2 regions of the Sphingomonas sp. S2-65 genome follow, and region 1 is predicted to be linked to the other one. Evidence: predicted binding sites of a transcription regulator. Region 1 holds the regulator's gene; the other holds the start of a gene.
What was found. The regulator LexA, encoded in region 1, represses DNA repair genes until DNA is damaged. The targets are predictions, from matches to a motif close to GTTCCNCNCTTGTTCT.
Positions count from the first base shown of each region.

Region 2: a site for LexA is predicted at 2,452-2,467, ahead of LZ586_RS03190 (DNA recombination protein RmuC). Genes of this name have one in related genera too.

Region 1 is NZ_CP090953.1:276,452-291,593, reverse strand. It holds gene LZ586_RS01525 (hypothetical protein) at 1-337, opposite strand, end outside; gene LZ586_RS01520 (anthranilate synthase component II) at 451-1,035, shown strand; gene trpD (anthranilate phosphoribosyltransferase) at 1,223-2,218, shown strand; gene trpC (indole-3-glycerol phosphate synthase TrpC) at 2,215-2,985, shown strand; gene moaC (cyclic pyranopterin monophosphate synthase MoaC) at 3,362-3,829, shown strand; gene LZ586_RS01500 (PilZ domain-containing protein) at 3,949-4,902, shown strand; gene LZ586_RS01495 (hypothetical protein) at 5,164-5,379, opposite strand; gene glp (gephyrin-like molybdotransferase Glp) at 5,558-6,742, shown strand; gene lexA (transcriptional repressor LexA) at 6,803-7,477, shown strand; gene LZ586_RS01480 (ComEC/Rec2 family competence protein) at 7,474-9,573, opposite strand; gene gltX (glutamate--tRNA ligase) at 9,653-11,071, shown strand; gene LZ586_RS01470 (citrate synthase) at 11,105-12,388, shown strand; gene LZ586_RS01465 (hypothetical protein) at 12,518-12,862, shown strand; gene LZ586_RS01460 (ATP-binding protein) at 13,048-14,463, opposite strand; gene LZ586_RS01455 (DUF2336 domain-containing protein) at 14,460-15,142, opposite strand, start outside.
Region 2 is NZ_CP090953.1:638,696-653,837, forward strand. It holds gene LZ586_RS03180 (TrmH family RNA methyltransferase) at 1-287, shown strand, start outside; gene LZ586_RS03185 (META domain-containing protein) at 352-1,023, shown strand; gene LZ586_RS03190 (DNA recombination protein RmuC) at 1,030-2,439, opposite strand; gene def (peptide deformylase) at 2,543-3,067, opposite strand; gene recR (recombination mediator RecR) at 3,115-3,711, opposite strand; gene fmt (methionyl-tRNA formyltransferase) at 3,765-4,667, shown strand; gene truA (tRNA pseudouridine(38-40) synthase TruA) at 4,664-5,440, shown strand; gene LZ586_RS03215 (class I SAM-dependent RNA methyltransferase) at 5,430-6,626, opposite strand; gene LZ586_RS03220 (NAD(P)H-hydrate dehydratase) at 6,611-8,020, opposite strand; gene LZ586_RS03225 (hypothetical protein) at 8,017-8,457, opposite strand; gene ilvD (dihydroxy-acid dehydratase) at 8,438-10,159, opposite strand; gene LZ586_RS03235 (N-formylglutamate amidohydrolase) at 10,171-10,905, opposite strand; gene LZ586_RS03240 (enoyl-CoA hydratase/isomerase family protein) at 10,902-11,630, opposite strand; gene LZ586_RS03245 (4-(cytidine 5'-diphospho)-2-C-methyl-D-erythritol kinase) at 11,781-12,587, opposite strand; gene LZ586_RS03250 (electron transfer flavoprotein-ubiquinone oxidoreductase) at 12,703-14,358, opposite strand; gene LZ586_RS03255 (uracil-DNA glycosylase family protein) at 14,490-15,142, shown strand, end outside.

The sequences.
Region 1 (15,142 bases):
TCGTGCACCCGGTCTGCCCGCCCGTGCCCACCGGCGAGCAGCTGTTGGGCAGCCCGGCGCGGTTCACTTCCTCGACCGTCTCCATTCGGTTGGTCCAAGCCTGGCCGCTCGGACCTTCCTCGGGCTGGTCGCGGAATTCCTTCGGAATGCGGTACGGCGAATCGCCGCCCTTGGCGCACACCACCACTTCGTCCGGGTCGGTCGACTTGGGGCATTGCTCCTGGCCATAGAGCAGGATCGAGCGGATACGCTTGGGCATCTCCTGCTTCGCTTCGCCGCGCTCCTGCACGGGAACGGGCGCGGCCATCAGCACGGCGATCAGCAACTGGGAAAGCATCAACACTCCTTCGAACACAAGCCTCAACGCCCCTGTCGGCCCAAGCGTTGCCCGTCATCTGTGGCCGCGCCAAGGCAATTGCCCAACCTGCCCCGAGCGCCTACCTCACCCCCATGATCCTGGTCATCGACAATTACGACAGCTTCACTTGGAACCTGGTCCATTACCTGATGGAGCTCGGCGCCGAGGTGCAGGTCGTCCGCAACGACGCGCTCACCGCCGCCGACGCGCTCGCGAGCGACGCCCAGGCCTTCCTGATCTCGCCGGGCCCCTGCACCCCCAACGAAGCCGGGATCAGCCTCGACCTGGTCGCCGCCTGTGCGCAGACCGGCCGGCCGCTGCTCGGCGTATGCCTCGGCCATCAGGCGATCGGCCAGCATTTCGGCGGTCAGGTGGTGCGCGGCGGGCTGATGCACGGCAAGACCTGCCCGGTCGAGCATGACGGCACCGGCCTGTTCGCCGACCTGCCCTCGCCCTTCACCGCCACCCGCTACCATTCGCTGATCGTCACCGACATTCCCGAAGCGCTGGTGGTCAACGCCACCGCCGCCGACGCCTCGGTAATGGGCTTCCGCCACCGCGAACTGCCGATCCACGGCGTCCAGTTCCACCCCGAAAGCATCGCCACCGAACACGGCCACGCGATGCTCGCCAACTTCCTCAAGGAAGCCGGAATAAACACCAAAGCACTAGCCTAACCAGTCCTCCCCGGGACGGGAAGGGGGACCGCCAGCGCAAGCTGATGGTGGAGGGGGGCCTCCTCATTGCGATCACCAAGCGGAAAGCCCCCTCCACCATGCTGCGCATGGTCCCCCTCCCCGTGCCGGGGAGGATTGCTTCACCAAATCTCTCGACTTCCCCCTGCCACCCCGGAATAGAGACCCCGTGACCACCTTCTCCCTCCTCCCCAGCCCCGCGACTCCGCTCTCGCGCGAATCCGCCGCGCAGGCCTTCGCCGACATCCTCGACGGCACCGTGCCCGAGGAAGCGATCGAGCATTTCCTCATCGCCCTCTCGGTCCGCGGCGAGACCAGCATCGAGATCGCCGAGGCCGCCCGCGCCATGCGCGCCCGCCTGATTCCGATCACCGCCCCGGCCGGGGCGATCGACGTGTGCGGCACGGGCGGCGACGGCCATCACACCCTCAACGTCTCCACCGCCGTCAGCCTGGTCGTCGCGGCATGCGGCGTCCCCGTCGCCAAGCACGGCAACCGCGCCGCCTCGTCCAAGGCCGGCGCCGCCGACACCCTCGAAGCATTGGGCCTCGACCTCGACCGCGCCGCCGCTCAGGCCGAAGACACCCTCGGCGACCTCGGCATCGCCTTCCTCTACGCCCAGCACCACCACCCGGCGATGGCGCGCATCGGCCCGCTGCGCCGCCGCATCGCCCGCCGCACGATCTTCAACCTCATGGGTCCGCTCGCCAATCCCGCGCACGTCACCCGCCAGCTGATCGGCATCGCCCGCCCCGATTACGCCCCGATCTATGCCGAGGCGCTCGAACAGCTCGGCGTCGAGGCGGCGGCCGTGATCTCGGGCGAGGAAGGCCTGGACGAGCTTTCCACCGAACATGCCAGCATCGCCGTCAACATCGGCAGCGCCACCCTGCCCACCCGCATCACGCCCGAGGATGCAGGCCTGTCCCGTCACCCGCTGGCGGCGATCCGCGGCGGCGACCCCGCGCACAACGCGCTGGCGCTCCGCCGCCTGCTGCTCGGCGACGAAGGTCCCTATCGCGACGCGGTGCTGCTCAACGCCGCCGCCGCGCTGATGGTCGCCGGCACCGCCAAGTTCCTCACCGAAGGCGCCGCCGAAGCCGCCGAGGCCATTGACGACGGCCGCGCCAACGCCCTGCTCGACCGCTGGATCGCCTACGTATGAGCACTATTCTCGACCGCATCCTTGCTACCAAGCGCGAGGAAGTCGCCGCACGCAAAGCCGCCCCGCGCCGCTGGCCCGCCCCCACGCCCCCGCGCGGCTTCAAGGCGGCGCTCGACGCCCGCGCCGCCGCCGGCGGCTATGGCCTGATCGCCGAGATCAAGAAGGCCAGCCCTTCGAAGGGCCTGATCCGCGCCGACTTCGATCCCCCCGCCCATGCCCGCGCCTATCAGGCCGGCGGCGCCGCCTGCCTGTCGATCCTCACCGACCGCGACTATTTCCAGGGTCACGAGGACTATCTGATCGCCGCCCGCGCGGCGTGCGACCTGCCGGTCATCCGCAAGGACTTCATGATCGACCCCTGGCAGGTCGAGGAAGCACGCGCGATCGGTGCCGACGCGATCCTGATCATCGTCGCCGCGCTCGAAGACACCCAGATGGCCGAGATCGAAGCCGCCGCGTTCGAACAGGGCATGGACGTCCTCGTGGAAGTCCACGACGCCCAGGAACTCGACCGCGCGCTCACCCTCAAGTCGCGCCTGATCGGCGTCAACAACCGCAACCTCAAGACCTTCGAAGTCGACGTTCAAAAAACCTACGAACTCGTCGCCCGCGCGCCCAGGGACTGCACCTTCGTCGCCGAGTCCGGCCTCACCAGCCGCGCCGACCTCGACGCCATGGCCGAACACGCTATCCGCTGCTTCCTGATCGGCGAATCGCTGATGCGCCAACCCGACATCGAAGCCGCCACCCGTACGATGGTAGGCTGACCCACCGGCTACCGCCCCGGCTTCAGCGGGGGAGGTGTGAAAATGTCACACGCGAAGGCGCGAAGGCGCAAAGAACAAGAGGTTCACGCAGAGGCGCAGAGGCGCAGAGGCGCAGAGGCGCAGAGGCGCAGAGGCGCAGAGGCGCAGAGGCGCAGAGAAGTTTGATCCGCCGCGCAAGCGGCGGCCTCAATCAACCAACGCTTCCAGTTTTCTGCCGCTGACGCGGCCCCCCCCCGCTACTGCGTCGACACCTCTCTGCGCCTCCGCGCCTCTGCGCGAACCCCTCTCTTCTACCCTTCGCGTCTTCGCGCCTTCGCGTGAACCAAGAGCTCCCCAAAGCTTGCCCCGCACCCAAACCCAGCGCATGCCAACCCCGATGTCCCAGCTAACCCATCTCGACGAAACCGGCGCCGCCCACATGGTCGATGTCGGCCACAAGCAACCCACCAGCCGCGAAGCCATCGCCGCCGGCCGCATCACCATGTCGCAAGAAGCCGCCACGGCGATCAAGGAAGGCGCGGTCAAGAAAGGCGACGTCCTCGCCACCGCCCGCATCGCCGGCATCATGGCCGCCAAGAAGACCGCCGAGCTGATCCCGCTCTGCCACCCGCTCCCGCTCACCCGCGTCGCGATCGACCTCGCCCCCGACGACACCGGCGTGACTGTCACCGCCACCGCCGCCACCCACGGCCAGACCGGGGTGGAGATGGAAGCGCTCACCGCCGCCACCGTTGCGCTGCTCACGCTCTACGACATGGCCAAGGCGATCGATAAGGCGATGGTCATCGGCGACGTCCGCCTGCTCTCCAAGAAGGGCGGCAAGTCCGGCGACTGGGCCGCCTGACTGGCACCGGACCCTTGCGGCACCTCAAGGGTTTCCCACGGCGGTGCCGTTAACGCCGGATTCAACCACCGTCGTCAAAGCTGGCCCTGAAGGACCGAGCCGAAAGTAGTACCCACGTCATGCAGCCTGTCAGGTCCGGTACCGTTTTCAGCCTCGCGGCCGATCCGCCCCGCGCGTTCGCGGACGCGCGCGAAGCCCATACCGCGTTCGACGCCGCACTCCTGATCGCCGCCGACGCGCAATTTCCCTGCTCGCTCGAAAAGCTGACCGCCGTCGGCGCGACCTTGTGCCTGACCGCCAGCTTGGCCGCCGGCGATGCTATCACCCTCGAACTTTCCAATGGCCAGGGCATTGCCGGCCGCGTCGAGTGGATCACCGAAGGCGAAGCCGGCATCCTGTTCGACCAGCCGATCGACGTGATCGGCACCATCGCCCGTACCATCGCCGCGCTCCCCGCGGACCGCCGCCACTTGCCCCGCGTCGAGCTGCGCCAGACCGTCGCCATCCGCCAGGGCGGCCGGGTGGAGCATGGTCGCACTCGCAACATCTCCCAGGGTGGGCTCGCGATCGAAAGCACGCTCGACCTCAAGCGCGACGATCCCGTCCAACTCACGCTGGACGGTCTGCGCCCGCTGGGCGGCACCGTCCGCTGGGCGCGCGAGCGGCTGGCGGGCATCGCCTTCGATGAGGATCTGGGCTGGCAGACGCTGATGCCCTGGCTGCGCGGCGTCCAGCAGGCCGCGCTCGCCGGCGTGCCCGCCACTTCGGTCGAGGCCGAGGCCGAAGGGATGATCCCCGACAAGCACGCCATCCGCCTCGACGCCCCCGCCCGCGTCCGTGAGGGCGTGCGCTGGTGGAACGCGCGCGTCCGCGGCATCACCGCCCAGCTTGTCGAACTCGAAACCCGCGCACATCTGCTGCCGGGTGCGCAGCTCTGGGTCTCGCTGCCCGAAATCGGCGGCGGTCCCGCCTCGGTCGTGGAAACGGCAAACGGCCGCATCCTCTGCGAATTCCGCCTCCCTCTGCGCCCCAGCGACCTAGGCGCGATCACCGGCCAACGCCGCCCAACCTAAGAAAATCCTCCCCCGGAGGAGGCGGTGGCGGGCTATTCCCCTCACACCAGCGCGCCGCATCCGCAGCACGCCCACAAAAAAACCTCCCCCGGAGGGGGAGGGGGACCGCGCACGCAGTGCGTGGTGGAGGGGTATTCCCCTCATGGGACCACCCTCAAAAACCAGTCACCGCGCAGACCGCCGCAAAGCCGAACAACCCGCTTCAACCATCCACGCACTCCGGCAACCAGGCCGGCGCCACCCGGCACCGGCCCGATCCCATCACCCGCGCGAACCGCGCAGCGTGTTCAGCACCGCGATCGCCGCCACTCCAAGGAACGCCGCGCTGGTCCAGGGACGTGCCTTGGCAAACCCCTTCGCCTTCTCGGTGAGCGGCGCGTCGCCCGTGAAATGCTCGCGGAACGCGTCGGTCAGCGCTGTCTTCTTATTCGAAGCGGGCGCAGCGTCGGTCGTCGGCGCGGTGGTGACGTCATTCATTCCAATATCTCCCATCAGGGCGCGGAGATGCGCCCGTTCGGCATCAGGAACGCCCCAGAACCGCGCCGGTGCCGCCCTCACGCAGAAACCACCGCACGATCCACTCGGCCGATCACGCGCATCGCGCGCGGCACGCACAAGCCCTTGCGTGCCGCGCCCGCCTCCCCAAAGACGGGGCATGCGCCCGCTCCTCCCGCTTGCCGAAGCCCAGGCCCGCCTCCTCGCCCTCGCCGAACCGGTGCCGGCCGAGCAGGTGTCTCTCGCCCAGGCGCATAACCGCTGGTTGGCCGACGACCTCCTGGCCCACCGCACGCAGCCGTCGGCCGATCTGTCGGCGATGGACGGCTATGCCATACGCTTCGCCGACCTGCCCGGCCCTTGGCGGGTGGTAGGCGAGAGCGCCGCCGGCCGCGGCTATTCGGGCGAGGTTGCCCCGGGTCAGGCCGCCCGTATCTTCACCGGCGCCCCGCTCCCGCCGGGCACCGACACCGTGCTCGTCCAGGAGGAAGCCGCACGAGACGGCGTCACGTTGCTGCTAAACGGCGAAGGCCCGCCCCGCCTCGGCCGCAACGTCCGCCGCCGCGGCCTCGACTTCACCCAGGGCGAGCGCCTGCTGGAGGCCGGAACCCGCGTCACCGCCGCCTGCCTGGCACTGGCCGGCACCGCGGGCCACGCCACGCTCCCCGTCCGCCGCCGCGTGCGGGTCGCGATCGCCGCCACCGGCGACGAGCTCGTGCCGCCTGGCGCCCCGGTTGGCGAGGCGCAGCTTCCCGAAACCAATCGGCTGATGCTGGCCGCACAGCTTGCCGATCTGCCGGTCGACATCGTCGATCTCGGCATCCTCCCCGATCGCCAGGACCTGCTCGAAGCCGCCTTCTCCGGCCTCGACGCGGACCTGCTCGTCACCAGCGGCGGCGCGTCGGTGGGCGACCACGATCTCGTCCAGCCCGCGCTGAAGGCGGTGGGTGCGCAAATGGACTTCTGGCGGGTGGCGCTGCGTCCGGGCAAGCCGGTGATGGCCGGGCGGCTCGGACGGACCTTGATCACCGGGCTTCCTGGCAATCCGGTATCCGCCTTCGTGACGGCGATCCTGTTCGTCCGCCCGCTCGTCGCGCGTCTCGCCGGCGCGGCCGATCCGCTCCCGCGCGCAAGCCTGGCGGTGCTAGGCGAACCGCTGGCCGCCAATGGCGAACGGACCGACTATCTACGCGCCGAACTGCGCGACGGCCGCGCTTACGCCTCCACGATCCAGGACAGTTCGATGCTGCGGACGCTGGCGCGCGCCCACTGTCTGATCCTGCGCCAGCCCCATGCGCCGGCCGCCGAAATCGGCGACTCGGTGGAGATCCTCAACCTCGCTTGACAACTTAGGGGAACATTGCATAAACGTTCCGTGTCTGTTCTGGACCCGGAGGACCCTTCGATGCTCACGCGCAAGCAGCACGAGCTCATCTGCTTCATCGCCGACCGCCTCAACGAGACGGGCGTGTCTCCTTCGTTCGAGGAGATGAAGGAGGCGCTCGACCTGAAGTCGAAGTCCGGTGTTCATCGCCTTATCAGTGCCTTGGAGGAACGCGAGTTCATCCGCCGCCTCCCCAACCGCGCCCGCGCGCTCGAAGTGCTGCGCATGCCCGAGCGCAAAGCTGAGGGCCCTCAGCGCAAGTCCAGAAACCCCGCCCCCGCGGCACCTTCGCAACCTTCCATGACCCCGGCCAACGATGTCGTGGAAATTCCCCTCCACGGCCGCATCGCCGCCGGCACGCCGATCGAAGCGTTCGAAGGCGCGACCATGCTCCCGGTTCCCGCCGCGCTGCTCGGCTCGGGCGAACATTATGCGCTCGAAGTCGCGGGTGACTCGATGGTCGAAGCGGGGATTCTCGACGGCGACTATGCGCTGATCCGCCGCACCGAAACCGCCCGCGACGGCGAGATCGTCGTGGCGCTCATCGACGACGCCGAAGCAACGCTCAAATATTTCCGCAAGGAAGGCGCCATGGTTCGCCTCGACCCCGCCAACCGTGCTTACGATGCGCAGCGTTACCGCCCCGATCAGATCCGCGTACAGGGCCGTCTCGCCGGACTGCTGCGCCGCTACTAACGCATACGCGGCGGATCGACGGTCGGCGGCGCCTTCCATGGCTGTTCGCCCCCGTCGCGAACCGTACGGATGCTGCGCGAGGAAAAGGTGATCGCGACGCCGCCGGTCTGCCGCAACAAGTCGCGGTCGAGCTTCAGCCAGCGCGGGGAACAGCCCGGCGGCAGCCGCCGCTCGCTAACGACGATGTCGGATTGCGCGCAGCTTGCCATCATCGCTTTCCAGGGCACTAGGTAGGAACTTCGGGTCGCGGAAACGCGCCAGCGCCGCCCTCCGCTGCTCAGATCCACGAGACACAGATCGGCGCTGCAGCGCGCCTCGCGCGCTCCGGCCAAGTCGGCAAGCACGTCGCCAGCACCGCTATTTTCGCTCAGCATCGCACGGGTATAATCGCCCGCGCGGTCGCGGAGCAGCGCCATCGATCCATTCGACAGCCGCACCGCCAAGTGACGGCCGTCGCCACTCACCAGCAGATCGGGACCCGGCGTCAGCAAAGCCCAAATTATACCAGTGGCGAGCGGCACCAGTCCTCCCAGCCGAACACGGGTCCTCCACAGCGCGAACCACAATCCGCCGACCACGATCAGCGCATATGCGCCAGCTGGCATGGAGGGCAGCGACGCCACCGCCCCGGGCGCCGACGATGCGGCACGCGCCGATCCCAGCAGCAGCAACAGCGCTTGATTCGTAAGCCACCACGCCGGCCAACCCAGACCCGCCACGTCGAGCAACAACGCCAGCGCCTCCAGCGGCATGATGACGAAGGTGGTAAGCGGAATCGCGATGATGTTGGCCAGCGCCCCGTAGACGCCGGTCTCATGGAAGTGGAACAGCGCGATCGGCATCAGCGTCAGCTCCACCGCAACCCCGGTAAGCAGCAGCGAGCCCAGGCTGCGCATCAGCCGAGTGCCCCGGCCCTCCTCGCGCTTGGCGAACAACTCACGCAGCCTGGGGCTCTCATGTAGCACCACGATCGCGGTCACCGCCGCGAAACTCAGCTGAAAACTCGGTCCTGCCAGCGATTCGGGCCACAGCAGCAGGACCAGCAGAGCGCCTGCACCCACCAGTCGCAACGTGATCGCCTCACGCCCCAGGCTCAACGCGAGCAGCACCAGCAACGCCGCGGCGCAGGACCGGATCGTCGGCACTTCCGCCCCGGTCAGCAGCGTGTACCCCACCGCGGCGAGCGCGCCCGCGCCTGCGGCGACCATGGGCAGAGGCAAGCGCAGTGCCAACGCCGGACTGAGGGCAAGCAGCCGCAGAACCACCAGCATCGCCGCCGCGGTCACTGCCGTCACGTGCAGCCCGCTTACCGACAGCAGGTGCGCCAGCCCTGAGCGCTGCATCGCCTCGGCATCCTCTTCGGAGATCGCGCCGCGGTCGCCGGTAGCAAGCGCGCTTGCAATGCCCCCGGCACTGCCCGTGATGTGCGACTGGATGTGCGCCGACAATCGCTGCCGCAAACCCGCGCTGGCCGACCCGGCCGGTGTCAATATCCTCACCGGCGCAAAGCCCTTGCCCGTCGCGCCCAGCCGGTCGAACCAGGCCACCCGCGCAAAGTCATAGGCGCCTGGCACCGACGGTGCCGCCGGGGGCATGAGCCGTGCGCGCACCTGAATGCGGGCGCCGCGGTCTAGCCCCGTCGGCACATCTGCCTCCGGCAAGTTCACTCGGACCTTTTCCGGCAGGCTCCTCGCATCATCGGGCAGCAGGGTGACTCGCACCAACTCGCGAGCGGGCAGCCGCTCGACGCGAGCGACGCGTCCAGTCACCAGGGCTACCGCCGGCCGGGACAGCACAGGGGAAGCGACTCGCTCCGCCCGAAACCAGATAAGCAGGCACCCTGCCGCCACCGTCAGGCCGGCGACCCCGAGTAACCGAGCTGCACGACTCGTCCTGGTCGCGGCAATTCCAGCCGCTCCAACCGCGCTGGACGCCAGGCTGAAGCCAATCCACTGTTCGCGCGTCGGCAACAGGAACCATATCGCGATCCCCGCCCCAAGCAGCACCGGGATCCACAGCACCAGCTGTTCGCGCTCAACCTCGAGCCATTTTTCTGTCGCGGCGAAATACTGGCGAAACGCCGTTCGGGCACCCATTTGAAGGCGCGGCAACCCCGTGCTAGGGGCCTCGGCGGCTGATCTGGCCATCGATTTTCAAGTCTGGGAGCACGCGCGGTTGAGCGCAACATCTGATATTGCCGCAGGCAGCGTGATCACGCGCTTCGCCCCCTCGCCCACGGGCTTCCTGCACATCGGCGGCGCACGTACGGCGCTCTTCAATCTGCTTTTCGCCCGCCATCACGGCGGCAAGTTCCTGCTGCGCATCGAAGACACCGATCGCGCGCGTTCGACTCAGCCGGCGATCGAGGCGATCCTGGACGGCATGCGCTGGCTCGGCCTCGACTGGGATGGCGAGGAAGTCTATCAGTTCGCGCGCGCGCAGCGCCATGCCGAAGTCGCCCGCGAGATGCTCGCGCGCGGATTTGCCTATAAATGCTTCGCCACCGCCGAAGAGCTTGAGGCGATGCGCGCCGAGCAGCGTGCGAACAAGCAGCCGCTGCGCTATGATGGGCGCTGGCGCGATCGCCCCGAGAGCGACGCAGCCGAAGGCGCCCCGTTCGTCGTGCGCCTTCGCGCGCCGCGCGAAGGCAGCGTCACGATCGACGATCTCGTCCAGGGGCCGGTCACCGTCAACAATGCCGAGCTCGATGATATGGTCCTGCTCCGCTCCGACGGCACGCCGACCTATATGCTGGCGGTCGTGGTCGACGATCACGACATGGGCGTCACGCACGTCATCCGCGGCGACGACCATCTCAACAACGCCTTCCGTCAGCTGCCGATCTATCGCGCGATGGAATGGCCGGAGCCGCGCTATGCGCACATCCCGCTGATCCACGGTTCGGACGGCGCCAAGCTGTCGAAGCGCCACGGCGCGCTCGGCGTCGACGCATATCGCGACGAACTCGGCATCCTGCCCGAAGCTCTCTCCAACTATCTTCTCCGCCTCGGTTGGGGGCATGGCGACGATGAGATCATCAGCCGCGAACAGGCGACCGAGTGGTTCGACCTCGCCGGCGTCGGAAAGTCGCCTTCCCGCTTCGACTTGAAGAAGCTCGAAAACCTCAATGGCCACTATATCCGCGCGGCTGACGATGCGCAGCTTGCGGAGCTGATCGTGCCGCGCCTCGGCTTCGAGCCCAGCGAGCCACAGCGCACGCTGCTCGCCTCCGCGATGGCAGTGCTGAAGCCCCGCGCCGCGAACCTGCTCGAACTCGCAGACGGCGCCGGTTTCCTGTTCCGCACGCGCCCGCTGGCATTGGACGAAGGCGCCGCGGGCCTGCTGGAGGGCGACGCACGCGGGTTATTGTCGCGGGTGCATGCTGCGCTCCACGCCATTGCCACCTGGGATACCGAGACACTCGAGGCGGCAGTGCGCGCCGTCGCGGAGGATGCGGGCGTGAAGCTGGGTGCAATCGCACAGCCATTGCGCGCCGCATTGACGGGCCGACGAACCTCTCCGGGCATCTACGACGTTCTGGCACTACTGGGACGTGAAGAGAGCCTCGGCCGTATTGCCGACCAGATTAAATAAGAATCCTGATTTGGGTCAGATAAGGACACGAATATGAGCGACACCGCGAAGCTGAACGTGGCGGGAAAAGACGTCGAATATCCGGTGCTGTCGGGCAGCGTCGGACCCGACGTCGTCGACATCCGCAAGCTGTATGCGCAGACCGGCACCTTCACCTACGATCCCGGCTTCACCTCGACCGCGTCGTGTGAATCGGGCCTGACCTATATCGACGGTGATGAAGGTGTTCTACTGCACCGTGGCTATCCGATTGGCCAGCTCGCCGAGCAGTCGAGCTTCATGGAAGTGGCATATCTGCTGCTGAATGGCGAGCTGCCGAACGGGCAGGAGCTCGACAAGTTCAACAGCACGATCACGCGCCACACCATGCTCCACGAGCAGCTGGCGACCTTCTATCGCGGCTTCCGCCGCGATGCGCACCCGATGGCCGTGATGTGCGGCGTCGCCGGCGCGCTCTCTGCCTTCTACCACGACTCGACCGACATCACCGATCCGCAGCAGCGCATGATCGCGTCGCACCGGCTGATCGCCAAGATGCCGACGATCGCGGCGATGGCGTACAAGTACAGTGTCGGCCAGCCCTTCCTGTATCCGGACAATTCGCTGTCCTACACCGGCAATTTCCTGCGCATGACCTTCGGCGTTCCGGCCGAGGAATATGAAGTGAACCCGGTGGTGGAGAAGGCGCTCGACCGCATCTTCATCCTCCACGCCGATCACGAGCAGAACGCCTCGACTTCCACCGTGCGTCTCGCCGGTTCGTCGGGCGCGAACCCCTTCGCGTGCATCGCCGCGGGCATCGCCTGCCTTTGGGGTCCGGCGCATGGCGGCGCCAACGAGGCGGCGCTCAACATGCTGCAAGAAATCGGCCGCCCCGAGCGGATTCCCGAGTTCATCGCCCGCGCCAAGGACAAGAACGATCCGTTCCGCCTGATGGGCTTCGGCCACCGCGTCTACAAGAACTACGATCCGCGCGCGACGGTGATGCAGAAGACCGTGCGCGAAGTGTTCGAGTCGCTGGGCGTCAACGACCCCGTCTTCGAAGTCGCGCTCCAGCTCGAGGAACTCGCGCTCAAGGACGACTACTTCATCGAGAAGAAGCTGTTCCCCAACGTCGACTTCTATTCGGGCGTGATCCTGTCGGCGATCGGCTTCCCGACGACCATGTTCACTGCACTGTTCGCCCTTGCCCGCACCGTCGGCTGGGTCGCGCAGTGGAACGAGATGATCTCGGATCCCGAGCAGAAGATCGGCCGCCCGCGTCAGCTCTACACCGGCCCGGTGCAGCGCGACTACGTGCCCGTCGCACAACGCTGATCCTGAAACGGGGGCTCCGCTGGTCCGGAGCCCCTCGTCAAAGTGAACCTCAGCCTACGAACCGGTTCAGCATGGGGTAGTGCTCCGACCGGTACCTCTCCAATCATCGAGATAGAGAGGAGCCACAGGATGAAGTTTCGGAAGATCATTGCCGCCGCCGCCCTGGCCTTTGCCGGAGTCGCGGCTGGCGCGTCACCCGCCGCGGCTAGCCCAGCCACCGTCAGCGCGGCTGCAAGCACGGCGACCTTCATGGCGGCGAGCGCCGTCACCAACATCCAACGCTACGGCGACAACGATCGCTGGGGCCGCGACGACCGTCGCTGGGATCGCCGCGACCGCCGCAGCCGCGGCTGGGATCGCCGCCGCTACGACGACCGCAGGGGCTATCATCGCAGCCGCTATGACCGCTCGCGTCGCGCCTGCTGGAACGAGTGGCGCCGCGGTCGGCCCGTGACGGTCTGCGCGCGCCGCTAAGCCGCTGCGCGAGATCCCCTCTTCGGGACCCATGCAAAGCAGGATTTCAACTGCTGCACTAGAGCGGTCGGGCGTATGACGCCCGGCCGCTCTTTGCATCTTGAACCCTTCTTGCCTGGAAGCGCGCAAACAGCGCGCTGCCCTCAATTTCTCTAACCTTTCAGCGGATCGCGAAGCAGTGTCGGCTATTGCTCGCTGCCGAACGCTTCCAGCCTCAGCGGCAGCGTGAACACGAAGCGCGCGCCCATACCCGGTGCGCTATCCACCGTCAGGTCGCCGCCCATCGCCCGGGCCAACCGCCTCGCGATATAGAGCCCGAGCCCGCTTCCGCCCGGCTCCGCCGGATCGACGCGCGTGAACTTGTCGAAGATGCGCTTCTGATCCTCGGGCGCGATGCCCTTGCCTTGGTCGGCGACGATCACATGGCCGAAGCCGTCCTCCCGCTCGAGCCGGATCCACACCATGCCGCCCGCGGGCGAGTAGCGGACGGCGTTGCCGATCAGGTTCACCAGAACCTGCAACGCACGCCGGAACTCACCCGTGACGGGTAGCCGTTCGTCGAGCGCGGGCTTGTCGACCCGCACGTCGGACTGTTGCGCGCGAACCGTCAGCAGGCCCGCCGCACGCCGCGCCACATCGGCAAGGTCGAGCGGCTCGGGCGCGATCGTAAAGTCCAGCCGCTCGATCGCCTGCAGATCGACCAGATCCTCGACGAGCCCCAGCAGATGCCGTCCTGCGCTCGCGATATCGCCTGCATATTCGGCGTAGTCCGGCTTCAACGGGCCCTCGGTCTGCGCGCTGATGCTGTCGGCATTGGCGATGATCCGCCCTAGCGGTTCGCGCAGGGCACGGTTCAGCCGCTGGCTGAACGAGTCGGGAAAGCCGCCGAACGGCCCGGGTGTCGGCAACGGCGCGTCGGGTTCCGGCAGCGCCACATCCTCGCTGTCCAGCATGTACGCCGCGCCGATGAACCCGGCGAAGCGCCCCGCGGGATCGGTACGCGGCGCCGCCTCCAGGCGGACGCTGCGACCAGTGCCACGCAGCTCCGCTTCCTGACCGCGAAAGCGTGCTTGCGCCGCGACTGCGTTCAGGATCGGCAAGTTGCCGCTGTCGTCCTGCTCCAGGCTGAACAGCCGCGTGATCGGTTGCCCGAGCATCATCGCCACGTCGAACCCGTAACGCGCGCCAGCATCGTCGGAAATAAAGGTAATACGCAGCGAGGCATCGGTTTCCCAAAGCCAATCCGCGGCAGACCGCAGGAAGTCGCCATCCCGCTCGGGATCGTTTGCCGGTCCGCGCCAGCCCTGCTGAGCACGCCAACCGCTTACTTCCAGCCGCACGCTGTCGCTTTCGGGCTCGGCGCGCACCCAAAGTTCGATATCGTCTTCGCCATCGGCGGCGACCACATTGCGCGAAATGGCGATACCCAGCCGCTGCGCCAGCCGGGCCAGCGCTGCGATTTGCGGGATGGCGAGCGGCGCGCCGACGCGGCCTCCCGCGCGTTCGTTCAGATCGGCAAGCCGCATTTCGGCGTCGAGCAACCGCCCGGAATTATCTAGCCGGCCGATCGCAGTGACCGGAAGAGACTCGGCGGCTCTCATGTCATGTTCCCCGATGGGGCCAGGGCCAGGATCGCGGCGCAATAATCCGGGTGCAGCCTCAAGGTCGCGACTGCCCTGCCTGCTTCGATCGGATCCAGCGCCATGATCTCGTCGAGCCGGTCGGCAAATTGTTCGAGGCCGCGACGCGCATCGGCTTCGCACAGCGCATAGCCGATCTGCGCCACTGCACCGCGGGGCAGGTCCAGGGCGCGCAAGGCCACCCACAGCCCCTCGCCCGCCGGATCCAGCACCAGGTCTCGTGCAGCCGGAAAGCCGACGCCCAGCCCATGGGCCAGGATTGCGATGAACAGCACCACGCGTCCATCGCCAAGCGCTTCGATCAACAGGGCCGCAAGTTCGTCGGGCGGCGCGTCCAACGCCGCTGCGAAGCGCAGCGCGGCGTCCTCCAGGCGGTCGCCTTCGTCATACGCCGCTAAGCTGCGCAGCGCCGCTTCCGACAGCACCCGATCCACGGCCACGCCTTCGGCGCCCGATGCGGCGGTCGTCTCGCGGATTGCCGCCGCGACCCACCAGGTGAGCCGATGCTGCAGCTCAGGGGGCAAATCCCCCGCTTGCCCGCTTCCGCCAGTGCCTCTCCGCCGGCTCTCCGCCATCAGCAGCGCCACAGCACCGTTGGCGAGCATCCGGTCCGGATTCTGGGAAAATCGGTTCAAAAGGC
Region 2 (15,142 bases), 360 kb from region 1:
CCGTCGTGCGGACGGATTGGGGCGCGTTCCTGCCCTGGCTGCGCTCGGGTCCGGGCCAGCTGGTCGGCCTCAGCCTCGATACCGAGCATGACTATCAGGCGCCGGCCTATGCATCCCCCACCTTCCTGCTCACCGGCAACGAGGCGCAGGGAATGCCCGACTTCATGGCGGCCGAATGCGACCTGCTGGTCAAGATCCCCATGCTCGGCAAGGCCGACAGCCTCAACGCCGCAGTGGCGACGGCGGTGATGGCGTACGAAGTGCTCAACCAGCAGCGGCGCGCCTGACCCGGAAGTTCGGCAACATGCCGTTCAGCGACGATCCCGCAGAGCAGCGGGAAAGGAGCCCTGCATGTCGCTGACCGTTCTCGCCCTGAGCCTCGCCGCAGCAGCCCAGCCTGCACCCTATCGCGCGCTCGGCACCGAGCCGTTCTGGTCGCTGACGATCGACGGCAGCACGATCCGCTACCGGCCGGCCGAGGGGCGCGGCATCAGCGTGGCGAAGCCGCGGGCGTTGAACGGGCGCAACGGCACGCGGTACCAGACCCCGCGCCTCTCGGTGCTCATCGCGCACACCCCGTGCAGCGACGGCATGAGCGACCGCCGCTATCGCAACACGGTGACGCTCCGCATCGGCGGCACGGTGCGCAAGGGCTGCGGCGGCGCGATCCTCTCCCAAAGCGGCGGCCCAACTCTGCTCGAAGGCGAGTGGACGGTCAGCGCGATCGACAGGCGTCCGGTGCTGCGCGGCACCGAGCCGCACATCGCCTTCAGCGGCACGCGCGTCCAGGGGCAGACCGGGTGCAACAGCTTCAGCGGCGGCTTCGATTTCGCGCGCGGACACCTGCAGGCCAGGCCGCTCGCCACCACCCGCCGCGGCTGCATCGGCGAAGGGCTTGCCGCGCAGGAGCAGCGCCTGCTCGCAATCCTCGGCCAGCCGCTCAGCGTCAGCCGCAGCCAATCGGGCGCGCTGGTGATGACTGCGCCGAACCGCAGCCGGCTGACGCTCGTCCCGCGCCGATAAGCCGGGCTATTCGGCGGCGGCGCGCGCCTCGTCCGCGTCGTCGATCTCGGCTGGGGGCAGCAACTCCACCGCCGGCGCCTTCGCCACCACGTCGACCGTGTCGATCGCCGTTAGCTCCGAATTGCCGGTATCGACGTTGAGCGCCTGGAAGCGGCGCGCCGATACCATCACCCGCCCCTCGAAGCTGGACACGAACTTGTTGTAATTCTCGACCGCGCTGTTGAGCCCGCCGCCGACGCGCTTGAGATGCGTCGCCGCCGTCGCCAGCCGCTCGTACATTTCCTTGCCCAGCTTGCCGACTTCGCGCGCGTCCTCGGTCAGCTTCTGCTGGCGCCACATCGCCGCGACGGTGCGCGCCAGCGGCAGGAACGCCGACGGACCCGCGATGATCACCCGGTTGCGCGCCGCGCGCTCCCAGAGCTCCATGTCGAACTCCAGCGCGCTCGACAGGAAATTGTCGCCCGGAATGTACATGATGACGAAGTCGGGCGCCTTGTCGAACTGCGCCCAATAGGCCTTGCGCGACAGCGCGTCGGCATGGTTGCGCACCGCCCGCGCATGCGACGCCAGCGCCGCCTGGCGCTCCTCCGCCGACGTCGCCTCGGACGCTTGCAGATAAGCGTCGAGCACGCACTTCACATCGACGATCAGCTGCTGGTCGCCCGGCAGGCGGATGATGAAGTCGGGACGCAGCATGCCGTCGTCGGTGGTGACCGACACTTCGGAAGCGAAATCGACATGCGCGTCGAGCCCGGCCAGCTCGATCAGGTTGCGGAACTGCTGCTCGCCCCAGCGCCCGCGGGTCTTGGGCGCCGCCCGCAGCGCGTTGACCAGCTTCGCCGTCTCGGTGCGGGTTTCACCGAGCCCCGCCTGCACCGACGAGATCGCCTCCTTCAGCGCGCCATAGCTGTCGTGGCGGTCCTTCTCGACCCGTTGCAGGCCTTCCTCATAGCGCTTGAGCGTCGATTCAACCGGCTGCAGCAAGGCCTTGAGCTTGGCTTCGTTCTTATCGCCGGCCTGGTTGAAGCGTGCATCGGCGCGTTCGAGGAAGCTCTTCTGCGCCTCGCCCAGCATGTTCGCGGCGAGCTCGCGAAATTGCCCGGCCATCACTTCGCGGGCGTTGACGAACTCGGTCAGCCGCTCCTCGAACGCGCCCGCCTTGGCCTTCAGCTCGGCATGTTCCAGCCGCGCCAGGTCGCGCTCGTCGCGAATTCGGGACAGCTCCGAACGCAGCGCCAGCGTCTCGCTCGCGCGCTCCTCGGCAGCAGCCAGGTCCATGATCGCGGCCTTGAAGTCCGCCTCGCGCTTGTCGCGCTCGGCGCGCATCTGCGCCACCCCTCGCCCGCCCAGCAGCCAGCCGGCCAGGATGCCGGCGAACAGCGCCAAGACGATCAATGCGAGAGCCAGGGGTTCCAAAACACGCCTCCAAGAACAGAAGGCGAACCTACCCCGCCGCTCGGGGCCGGGCAAGCGGAAGCTTCAGGCGTCCATCGCCCGACGGCACCCGCCCGCCGCCGGATCAGGCGGCGCGGCGCAGCTTGGTGAGCTTCTTCATGATCATGTCGCGCTTGAGCTTCGACAAGTGATCGAGGAACACGATGCCCTCCAGATGATCCATCTCGTGCTGGATGCAGGTCGCGAGCAGGCCGTCGAACACCGCGTCGTGCGACTCGCCCTTTTCGTCCAGCCACTTCACCCGGCATCGCGCGGGACGCTCGATATCGGCGAATTGCTCGGGGATCGACAGGCAGCCCTCGGTATAGACCGACATTTCTTCCGACGGTTCGGAGATTTTGGGATTGATGAAGACGCGCGGGTGCCGGATCGGCTTGCCCTCCTCGTCTTCCTCCTCCTGCAGGTCCATGACGACGACGCGCTTGGCGACGCCGACCTGGATCGCGGCCAGGCCGATGCCCGGCGCGTCGTACATCGTGTCGAACATGTCGGCGATCAGCTGGCGCAACGCATCGTCCACGTCCCCAACGGGTTCGGAGACGAGGCGCAAGCGCGGATCGGGTACTTCGACAATCGGTAGAATGGCCATGCCGGTCAAATAGTCGCGGTCCCGGATCGCCGCAAGCACCCGCGTGCTCAGGCGACCGGACGCCGCGCCCGCAATGCCTGGGCCAGCGTCCCTTCGTCGAGATAATCGAGCTCGCCCCCCACCGGCAGCCCATGCGCCAACTGGGTGATCCGCACCGGAAACGCCTCGAGCCGCTCGGCGACGTAATGCGCGGTGGTCTGGCCATCCAGCGTGGCGTTCATCGCCAGCACCACTTCGTCGACCCCGCCATCGGCGACCCGGCGGACCAGACTGTCGATGCGCAAATCCTCCGGACGGACCCCCTCCAGCGCCGACAGCCGCCCGCCCAGCACGTGGAACTTGCCGGGAAACAGCCGCGCGCGGTCAAGCGCCCACAGGTCGGCGACTTCCTCCACCACGCACAAGGCGCGCGCATCCCGGCGCGGATCGGCGCAGATCGCGCACGGGTCCAGCGTGTCGACATTGCCGCAGATGCCGCAGGTGCTCAGCCTCTGGCTCACGGCGCCCAGCGCCGCCAGCAACGGGTCGAGCGCGGTCTCGCGCTTCTTGAGCAGATGCAGCACCGCGCGCCGCGCCGAGCGGGGGCCAAGCCCCGGCAGCCGCGACAGGGCCTGGGTGAGTGCCTCGATTTCAGGAGAAGCCATGAACGCGACATAGGGACTTGCGCCCGGCACTGCCAAGCGGTTGAGGAGATGCCATGCGGATCATCTTCATGGGAACTCCCGAATTCGCCGTTCCGGTGCTCGACGCGCTGGTGCAGGCAGGGCACCAGGTGCTGGCAGCGTACAGCCAGCCGCCGCGCCGCGCCGGCCGCGGCAAGCAACTGACGCCCTCGCCGGTGCATGCCCGTGCCGAGGCCCTGGGGATCGAAGTCCGCACTCCGGTAACCTTGCGCGATGCCGACGCGCAGGCGGCGTTCGCCGCGCTCGGTGCCGATGTGGCGGTGGTCGCGGCCTATGGGCTGATCCTGCCGCGGCCGATCCTCGCGGCGCCCCGGCTGGGCTGCCTCAACGTTCATGCCTCGCTGCTGCCGCGCTGGCGCGGTGCCGCGCCGATCCAGCGCGCCATACTGGCCGGTGATGCGGAGACCGGCGTCGGCATCATGCAGATGGAGGCGGGTCTCGACACCGGCCCCGTCCGCCTGGAGGGTCGCACGGCCATCGATTCGAAGACCGCAGGCGATCTCACGGCCGAACTGAGCGCGATGGGCGCCAGGCTCATGCTCGAGGTTCTCGCCGACCCCGACGCCTTTCCGCCCGCGCCGCAGCCCGAGCAGGGCATCACCCACGCGCCCAAGATCGACAAGGCCGAGGCGCGGCTCGACTTCACGCAATCCGCGGCGACGGTCGAACGCCAGATCCGCGCGTTCAATCCCGCACCCGGCGGGTTCTTCGAGCTGAACGGAGAACGGATACGCGTACACGCAGCCCTCTGCGTTCCGGGCGCCGGCGCGCCGGGCACCGTGCTCGACGCCGCACTCACCATCGCCTGTGGCGACGGCGCGATCCGCCCGACATCGGTACAGCGCGCCGGCCGCGGCATCATGCCGGCCGAGGAGCTGTTGCGCGGCTTCGCCATCCCGCCAGGCACGCGGCTTTGACTCGGTTCGCGCTGACCGTCGAGTTCGACGGCCGCCCGTTCATGGGGTGGCAGCGCCAGAGCCACGGCCCCAGTGTCCAGCAGGCGATCGAGGACGCCGCAGGCAGCGTCACCGGCGAGACCGTGACGGTCCACGCGGCAGGACGTACCGATGCCGGCGTCCATGGCCTTGGCATGCGCGCGCACCTCGATATCGCCCGCGACCTGACGCCGTTCCGCCTGATGGAGGCACTCAACGCCCGCCTGCGTCCCAACCCGGTGGCCATTCTCGACTGCGTGGTAGTACCCGACGACTGGCATGCCCGCTTTTCCTGCCGCGCCCGCCACTACGAATATCGCATCGTCAATCGGCGCGCGCCGCTCACGCACGAAAAGGGCCTGGCCTGGCGTCTGGCCAACCCGCTCGACGCCCCGGCGATGCACGACGCCGCCCAGCAGCTGGTGGGGCTCCACGACTTCACCACCTTCCGCTCGGCGCATTGCCAGTCGGACAGCCCGGTCAAGACGCTCGACCGGCTCGACGTCACGCGCGAGGCCGATCGCATCCTGATCCGCGCCTCCGCCCGCTCCTTCCTTCACCACCAGGTGCGCTCGATGGTGGGATGCCTCGCGCTCGTCGGTCAGGGGCGTTGGAGCGTGTCGGACGTCGGGCGCGCGCTATCGGCAAAGGACCGTCAGGCACTGGGCCTCAACGCCCCGCCCGACGGGCTCTTCTTCCTGCGCGCCGACTATCCGCGAGCCGACGCCGCAGTCGACCCGCCGCTCAGCGGCTGAACCGCGCCGCCAGTTCGACATGAGTCGACCAGCGGAACTGGCCCACCGGTTGCACCCAGTCGAGCGTATAGCCGCCTTTGCACAAAGTCTCGGCATCGCGCGCGAAGGTACTGGGATTACACGAAACATATGCCACCAGCGGCACCTTGGATGCGGCCAGTTCGGCGACCTGCTCGCGCGCGCCTGCGCGCGGCGGATCCAGCACCACTGCATCGAAGTTGTTCAAGTCACCAGGCTGCAGGGGCCGCCGGAACAGGTCGCGATGGTCGGCGAAAACGGCCCGTTGCGCGCGCGTGGCCGCGGCCTTGAGCGCCAGGATAGGATCGCGCGCGGCTTCGGCGGCATAGACCCGCGCGCCGGGCAGCGCGAAGGTGAAGGTGCCCAGCCCGGCGAACAAATCCGCCACTGCCCGCGCGGCGCCGACGACCGCGCGCACCGCCGCGATCAGCGCAGCCTCTCCTTCGCGCGTCGCCTGAAGGAAGTTGCCCGGCGGGAACGGCACCGCGACGCCGCCCAGCGTGACCGCCACCGGCTCGGGCTCCCACCGCGCCGTCGGCCCGAACCCCTCGTCGATCGAAAAGCGCGCAAGCTTGTGGCGCCCGGCAAAGGCGGTGATCGCCTCGGCCGCGGCCAGCCCCTGGGCTTCCAGCCCGTCAATCAGAACGTCACGTCCCTGGTCGGTCTGCGCCAGATGCACGTTGATCCGCCGGTTGCCCGGGATCAACGCCGCCAGCAGTCCCCGCAGCGGCGCGACCAGCTGGAACAGCTCGGGCGCCAGTACCCAGCATTCCTCGATGTCGATCAGCGTGTGGCTGTTCTGCTCGGTGAACCCCATGCGCACCTGCCGCCCGCGCCGTTCGGCATGCAGGGTAGCCCGCCGGCGGGTGTTCGGCGGCGACAGCAGCGGCGTGCGGATCTCCGCCTCCAGCCCCTGCGCCGCCAGCGCCCCACCGATCCGGTCGACGATGAACCCGCTCCAGCTGGCATCGTCCAGATGCTGGAGCTGGCATCCGCCGCATGCCGGGAAATGCTTGCACGGCGGCTGCTGGTGATGCGGGCCCGGGACGACCGCACCGTCGTCCGCCAGCAGATCCCCGGGCGCGGCGAAGCGCACATGCCGTCCGTCCGCCGTCACCCCGTCCCCGCGTCCGGCAACCCGTATGATCTCGTTCAAACTCGAAGACATTCATCAACCGCTTGTGAAATAGGTTCAATCAACGCGTCGGCATGGAAGGCGGGCCCGGCAAGCTGCGCCGCGCGGCCATGCAGCCATGTCGCCGCCTCGGCGGCTTGCACGCTCTTGGCGCCCTGCGCGACCTGCGCGGCGAGCAGCCCCGCGAGCACATCTCCCGTTCCTGCCGTCGACAGCCAGGGCGAGGCTCCGGCCAGCACCCGCACTGCCCCCTTGGGCGAGGCGATCACCGTATCCGCGCCTTTGTGCACGATCGTCGCCCCCGTCGCCCGCGCAGCGGCGAGCGTGCGGTCGATCTTGCTGCCATCGAACCCGAACATCCGGTCGAACTCGCCCGAATGGGGCGTCAGCCAGGTGGGTGCGGTACGCGTCTGCAGCCAGGACGCGGCATTGGTCGCCATCAGGCTGAGCGCGTCGCCGTCGAGCACCAGCGGCTTGTCGGCGGCGAGGGCAGCCCGCAGATAGGCGTCGGCATTGCCGTCTCGGCCCAACCCAGGCCCCAGGACAATGGCATCGATCCGGTCCCATTCGAGAAACTCGGCGAGATCGGCGCTGCTGCCGAACCGGCGCCGCACCAGCGCGTCCGGGCCGCCTTGCCAGGGCTCGGCGCCCGCCAGCACGACATATCCGGCGCCCGATCGCATCGCCGCCACCGACGCCAGCCGCGCCGCCCCCGGCATCGCCCCTTCGATCGCCACCACCAGCCCGCGGCTGTATTTGTGGCTATGCGCGTGCGGCGTGTGGAGGCGCGGTCGCCCGACCGTTCGCCATCCGGTGTCGCTCTCGATCCCGATATCGGCAAGCAGCACCCGCCCCGACCGCTCGAGACCTGCGTCGAGCAGATGTGCAGGCTTCAGCGCGCCGAGCGCCAGCGTCACGTCGACACCGAGCGGCGCGCCCAGATCGGCGCCGGTGTCGGTATCCAGCCCCGATACCAGGTCGATCGCCAGCGTGAACTCGGCCTGGGCGCACAGGTCGGCAAACACTGCCGCCAGCCCACGCTCGAGCGGTCGGGCAAGGCCGGTTCCGAACAGCCCGTCGACCAGCACCGGACGCGGCCTTGCCGCGTAGAGCGACGTGGTCGTGCCTTGCCAAAGCGCATGCATCCGCGCGGCGGCGCCCTCTTTGGGCGCACCGGTCGCCACGACGCTGACGTCCAGCCCCTCATTCTGTAAAAGCCGTGCCGCGACATAGGCATCGCCGCCATTGTTGCCGGGGCCCGCGAGGATCAGGATCGGCCTCCCCATCGCGAAGCGTGCGGTTTCCCGCGCCACCGCCGCGCCGGCACGCTCCATCAAGGCGTCCTGCGATACACCCGACGCGAACACCGCCTGCTCGGCGGCGACGATCTGGGCGGCGGTGAGGATCGGCGCGCCGGCCGGTATCACCGCCGCGCCTCGGAACCCTTGACGGTTGCCGGCAGCCGGTATCGCGCCCCGCCCAGCGCCACTTCGATAACGTCGGGCCCCAGCACCGTGACCACCGCGCGCTCGGCTCCGTCCGCCGCCACGACGCCGCGGCCGTCCTTGGTCACCAATAGCCGGTGAAAGCCGCCTTCGGGCTGGCGCAGTGTCAGGAACATGCCGTCCTGCGACTGGACGCGGTCCACGGTGCAACTGCGGGTGAACGTGTCCGACCCGACCGGCGCACAGGCGATCTTGCCCTCGGCCTCGGCATAGGCCTCGCTCTGCGCCGCGCGCTTGGCGTCGGCCGGCTTGTCAGGAAGCGCCGGCTTGCACGCGGCGAGCAGCAGCAGCGCAGCCAGTCCCCCGCGCGCCGGCAGCGCGCGAGGGCAGGAGCGTGAATCAGATATCCGCGTATACATGGCGTTCGGCGCTGGCTCCCGGGTGCGTCACCGCGCCCTTATAGGCCGGGCCGACGGTTCGGGAATAGCGCCACAGCGCGCCGGATTGATAGTCGTTGACGCGCGGCTGCCACCGCGCCCGCCGCTCGGCGACTTCGGCCTCGGGCACCTGGAGGTCGATCGTCCCCGCTTCGGCGTCGATGCGGATCAAATCGCCATCCTCCACCAGCGCGATCGGCCCGCCTTCCGCAGCCTCCGGCCCGACATGCCCGATGCAGAAGCCGCGCGTGCCGCCGGAGAAGCGGCCGTCGGTGATCAGCGCCACCTTCTCGCCCATGCCCAGCCCATACAGCGCGGCAGTGGTCGACAGCATCTCGCGCATGCCCGGACCGCCCTTGGGCCCTTCATAGCGGATGACGATCACTTCGCCTTCGCGGATCGCGCGCTGCTCGACCGCCGCGAACGCCTCTTCCTCGCAATCGAAGCAGCGCGCCGGGCCCTCGAACTGCAGACGATGCATGCCCGCCACCTTCACGATCGCGCCGTCCGGCGCCAGCGATCCGCGCAATCCCACCACGCCGCCGGTCGGCGTGAGCGGCGTCTTGACGTCATGGATCACCTTCTGATGGGGGTTCCAGGTCACCTCATCGATGTTCTCGCCCAGCGTCCTGCCGCTGACGGTCATACAGTCGCCGTGCAGGAAGCCGCCCGCCAACAGCGTCTTCATCAGCATGTACACGCCGCCGGCCTCGTACATATCCTTGGCGACATAGCGCCCGCCCGGCTTCAGATCGGCGATGTAGGGGGTCGTCTTGAAGATCTCGGCCACGTCGAACAGGTCGAACTCGATGCCGGCCTCGCTCGCCATCGCCGGCAAGTGCAGCGCGGCGTTGGTCGATCCGCCCGTCGCCGCGACCACGCGCGCCGCGTTTTCGAACGCGTCGCGGGTACACAGGTCGCGCGGGCGCAGGTTGCGCGCGATCAACTCCATCACCTGCACCCCGGCGGCATGCGCCACCTGTTCTCTGCTGGTATAAGGAGCAGGCGCCATGTTGCTGTTCGGAATGGACAACCCAATCGCTTCGGCAACGCAGGCCATGGTGTTGGCAGTGAACTGCCCGCCACAGGCGCCGGCACCCGGACAGGCGACCTTTTCCAGATCATGCACTTCGCTCAGCGGACACGCACCCGCGGCGTAGCGGCCGACCGCTTCGAACACATCGACCACGGTCACGTCCTTGTCGTGGAAGCGGCCCGGCAGGATCGATCCGCCATAGACGAAGATCGACGGCACGTTGAGGCGCAGCATCGCCATCATCATCCCCGGCAGCGATTTGTCGCACCCGGCAAAGCCCACCAGCGCGTCATAGCAATGCCCGCGCACGCTGAGCTCGACTGAATCTGCGATCACTTCGCGGCTGACGAGCGACGACTTCATCCCCTGGTGGCCCATGGCGATGCCGTCGGTAACGGTGATGGTGTTGAACCGCCGCGGCATACCGCCGCCCGCAATCACCCCGCGCCGCGCGACTTCTGCCTGTGCGTCGAGCGTGATGTTGCACGGCGCGCTGTCGTTGCCCGCGGACGCCACGCCGACGAACGGCTTGGCGATGTCCTCCTCGGGAATGCCCATCGCATAGTAATAGCTTCGGTGCGGCGCGCGCTCGGGACCAACGGAAACATGACGGCTGGGGAGCGTGGATTTATCAAACTGGTGTGTCATAGCGCGACAGGCTATTGCGCGGCAGCAACTCCGCGCGCAAGACTATTGCGCAAAGAATTTGCCAGTTCGGCGAGCAGTGCAGTCCACCCGGCAACCCCGTCGCGGTGGCGGATCAGATCGTTGCGGATCTCGATCGCCGCGGAGGGGATGCCATTGGCTTCGGCGTGCCGGTTCAGAGTCGCGTTAAGCAGCCGCCCCGAATAAGGCTGGTTGTCCCCGGTCACCCATCCACGCTCCTCGAAGAAGCGGATCGCCGGCAGCGCGGCGCGGGCGTCGCGATTGTAGAGGATGCCGACTTCCCACGGCCGGTCGGTACCACCCTGTTCCAGCCGCGGCGTGAAGCTGTGGATCGACAGGATCAGCCTGGGCCGCTGAGCGCGCACCCGGTTGGCGAGCAATCGGTGATAGGGCGCATGGAAGCGCGCGATCCGCTCGGCACGGTCGGCATGTTCATTGCCGGGGACCGCATGGCCGTCGGATCGGAGCGGGATCAGCGCAGGATGGTCGGGCTCGCGGTGGAGATCGACGACCAGCCGCGACGCCGTCGCCAGGATCGCCGGCGCGTCGAGCGTCGCGGCAACACCGCGGGTAAGTGGCCCGGCGCCGATATCCACGCCAATGTGCAGATCGAGCAGCTCGGGCGCGATGCCGAGATCCACATCGTCCGGCACGGCTTTTGAGGCATGGTCGCAAAGGAGCAGGATATCCCGCTGCGACCCCTCAAGTATTTCAGCCGGTGGTGTCATCGGAAGTCCGCTTCTCGCTTGTCTTGGAATGCCCGGAGTCCTTCGGCAAACTCCGCACCGCCAAAGGCCGCGTCGAACTGCGCATCAAGGCCGCTGCTGCCGGCCACCATGCGCTTGAGCAATCGCACGGCGCCCGGCGCATTGGCGGCGATCCGCAGCGCCATCGCCTGTGCCGCGGCGCCCGCATCCTGCGCACGAGCCTCCACCAGCCCGATCTGCGCGGCCGCATCGGCATCGATCCGCTCGGCAGTGAACAGCAGCCGCGACGCCTGTCCCCGGCCGATCTGCGTCACAAGCCGCGCGACATCAGCCTGCGGATAGCCGATGCCCAGCCTTGCCGGCGTGATTGCGAAAACCGCATCATCGCCGGCGATGCGGATGTCGGCCGCCAGCGTCAGGGCCACTGCCGCGCCGAAGCAGCCGCCGTCGATCGCGGCGATGACCGGCATCGGCAATGCCGCGACCGCCTCAATGCCGGCGCGCATCGCCTGGCGAAACCGCACCCGCAGATCCGGATCGTCCCGAAGCCGCGCGAACTCGCCGATGTCCGCGCCTGCCGAGAAGATGCCGGAAGCCTCCGAGCGCAGGATCACCGCGCGGGCATCGCCGATCCGGCCGAGCGTCTCGGCCAGCGTGTCCCACCCGGCGATCGGCAGCGCGTTGCGCGCCGCCCCGCGGTCGAGCGTGACGACGGCGATCGGTCCGTCTTGAAGCAAGTGGATCATGGGACGGCTCTGCCCGATCGGGCGGAGCCTGTCACGATGGTGGCGCGGGGCGAGCCGGGCCACCAGCGGACGTCCGGCCCCGCCGTCTGATCCGCTGCGTCCACTCTCTCGCACGCCCGCAAAGCCCCGCTTACCAAGCCTGGCAGACGCTCAAACAAGCTGCGTAACCGCGCTCCACCAGCCTGCCCGCGCCATCGCGGCGCCCGCGGCGGCGCACGCCTCCGCCTCGTCGAACAGCGCGAAGCACGTCGCTCCCGACCCGGACATCCGCGCGAGCACCACGCCGGGCTCGGCCTTGAGCGCGGCGATCACCTCGGCGATCACTGGCGCGGCCGCGATCGCCGGCGCCTCGAGGTCGTTGCGCCCTTCCAGCGGATCACGGCCCAACGGGCCTCGGTCGACACCATCCCAGCGCTCGAACACCGAAGCGGTCGACACCGCCACACCCGGGTTCACCAGCAGCACCGGCGTTCCCGGCCGCCCCGGCACCGGCTCCAGCTTCTCGCCCCGTCCCCGCCCGATTGCCGTACGTCCCAGCAGGCAGGCGGGCACGTCGGATCCCAGCCCTTCGGCGATGTCGAACAATGCCGGATCGTCGACCGCGACGCCCCGCAGCCGCGCCAGCGCCCGCAACGTCGCCGCCGCATCCGCCGATCCGCCGCCGAGCCCCGAGGCCACCGGCAGATGCTTTTCCAGCTCGATGGCATAGGCGCCATCGCCGAACCGCTCGCCGAAGCGCGCGGCGGCGCGCGTGACGAGATTGTCGCCCTCGGACGACAAGGCATCCGCGAACGGCCCGGTGATGGCAAAGCGCGGGGCATCCGCCGGCGCCACGCGAACCACATCGCCGAACGCCACGAACGCGAACAGCGTCTCGAGTTCGTGATAGCCGTCAGCGCGGCGCGCGCGGACATGCAGCGCGAGGTTGAGCTTGGCGGGCGCGGGTTCGGTGATCATCCCCGCGCCTTAGCAGCCCGCCTGGAGAATGGCAGGCGCCGATCTTCACACTTGGTCTCAAACCCGGCACCGGCCCAGCGACGCCGGCACCTGCCGCCGAGCCTTCCGTGAGCCGTTACATATTCGGGTAGTTCGGCCCGCCCCCGCCCTCGGGCACCACCCAATTGATGTTCTGGGTCGGGTCCTTGATGTCGCAGGTCTTGCAGTGGACGCAATTCTGCGCGTTGATCTGGAAGCGTGGCTCGCCGGCCTCCTCCACCACTTCATACACGCCGGCCGGGCAGTAACGCTGCGCCGGCTCGGCATAGACCGGCAGGTTGAACCGGATCGGGATGTCCGGATCCTTCAGCGTCAGGTGGACCGGCTGGTCCTCCTCATGATTGGTGTTCGAAATGAACACCGAGGACAGGCGATCGAAGGTCAGCACCCCGTCGGGCTTGGGATAGTCGATCTTCCGCGCGTGCTCGGCGCGCCACAGGCTCTCATGGTCGGGCTTGTGCTTCATGGTGATCGGCCAGCGCAGGCCGACCGTCTCCATCCACATCGCCACGCCGGAGAGCAGCGTTCCCCAGGTGTCGCCGAACTTCTTCACCAGCGGCGCGACGTTGCGGACGGTGCGCAACTCCTTGTACACCCAGCTCTGCTCGTACGCAGCCGGATAGGCGTCGAGCGTGTCGCTGGTCCGCCCTGCCGAAACCGCCGCGAACGCCGCCTCGGCCGCCATCATGCCGCTCTTCATCGCGGTGTGCGTGCCCTTGATCCGCGGCACGTTGAGGAAGCCGGCGGTGTCGCCAATCAGCGCCGCGCCCGGCATCACCAGCTTGGGCACCGACTGCCAGCCGCCCTCGCTGATCGCCCGCGCGCCATACGACACGCGCTTGCCGCCTTCGAGCAGCGCGGCGATCTCGGGATGGGTCTTCCAGCGCTGCATCTCGTGGAACGGCGAGAGATAGGGGTTCTTGTAGTTCAGCCACACCACGAAGCCGAGCGCCACCTGGCCGTCGGCCTGATGATACAGGAAGCCGCCGCCATTCGACTCGCCTTCCTTCAGCGGCCACCCCTGGGTGTGTACCACCTTGCCCGGCACATGCTTCTTGGGATCGATGTCCCACAATTCCTTGATGCCGATGCCGTATACCTGCGGCTGCGCGTCCGAACACAAGTCGAACTGCCGCTGCAACTGCTTGGACAGATGCCCCCGCACGCCCTCGCCGAAGAAGGTATATTTGGCGTGCAGCTCCAGCCCGGGCTGATAGTCGCCCTTGTGCGTGCCGTCGCGCGCCACGCCCATGTCGCCGGTGGCCACGCCCTTCACGCTGCCATCCTCGTTGTAGAGGATCTCGGCCGCGGCAAAGCCTGGGAAGATCTCGACCCCCATCTCCTGCGCCTTGTCGGCCAGCCAGCGGCACAGATTGCCGAGCGAGCCGGTATAGGTGCCCTTGTTGTGGAGGAACGGCGGCGTCAGGAACTCGGGGAAGCTCGACTTGCCCTTCTCGCTCAGCACCCAATGGTGGTTCTCGGTCACCGGCGTGCTCGCCAGCGGGCAGCCATCCTCGCGCCACGTCGGCAGCAGTTCGTCCAGCGCCTTGGGGTCGACCACGGCGCCCGACAGGATGTGCGCGCCGACCTCCGAACCCTTTTCCAGGATGCAGACGGACAGCTCCTGCCCCGCCTGCTCGGCCAGCTGCTTCAGCCGGATCGCCGCCGACAGGCCCGATGGCCCTGCCCCGACGATCACGACGTCATAGGGCATCGACTCCCGCTCGCTCATCCTCTTTATCCTCGCGAAACTCATCAATGGGCGTACAGGTCGCGCTTGTCGTCGCGCGTCCGCCACGTCCTGCCTGCCGCGTCGATGAAGGCAGATTGACCACGGCGTCAACAGGGATTCAAAGATAGGGTATGGGGGCGGAACCGATCCAGGATTGGCAGAAGACACTCGCGAGCACGCTGGAATGGTGGCGCGACGCCGGGGTCGACATGCTCGTCGAGGACGATCCGCACGACTGGCTGATCCGCGCCGCCCCGCCCGTCGAACCCGCAACGAACCCCGTCGCCGTAGCGGCTCCCGTCGCCGAGGTCCTGCCCGACACGCTAGACGCCTTTGTCGAATGGCGCCTGAGTGACTCCGCGCCCGAGGCCGGCTGGCACGCCCCGCGCTTCGCACCGACCGGCCCGAAGGAAGCGGAATGGGTATTGCTCACCGACATGCCCGAAGCCGAGGATGACGCCCGGTTGATGGAGGGACCTGCCGGCCAGCTGCTCGACCGCATGCTCGCCGCCATCGGGCTGTCGCGCGAGTCGGTCCATCTCGCCAGCCTGGTCGTCGCTCGCCCGATGACCGGCCGCATTCCCCCCGAACAGGAGCCGCGGCTGATCGAGCTCGCGCGGCATCACCTGTCCTTGCTCCGGCCCAAAAAGCTGCTCCTGCTCGGCCAAGCGGCAAGCCGTGTGTTGGCTGAGACGAACGGCACCGGCGGCCCCGATAGTATACACGCGGTTAACCATTTTGGGGCAAAGACCCTGCTGGTGGCGACCTTCCACCCGCGCTTTCT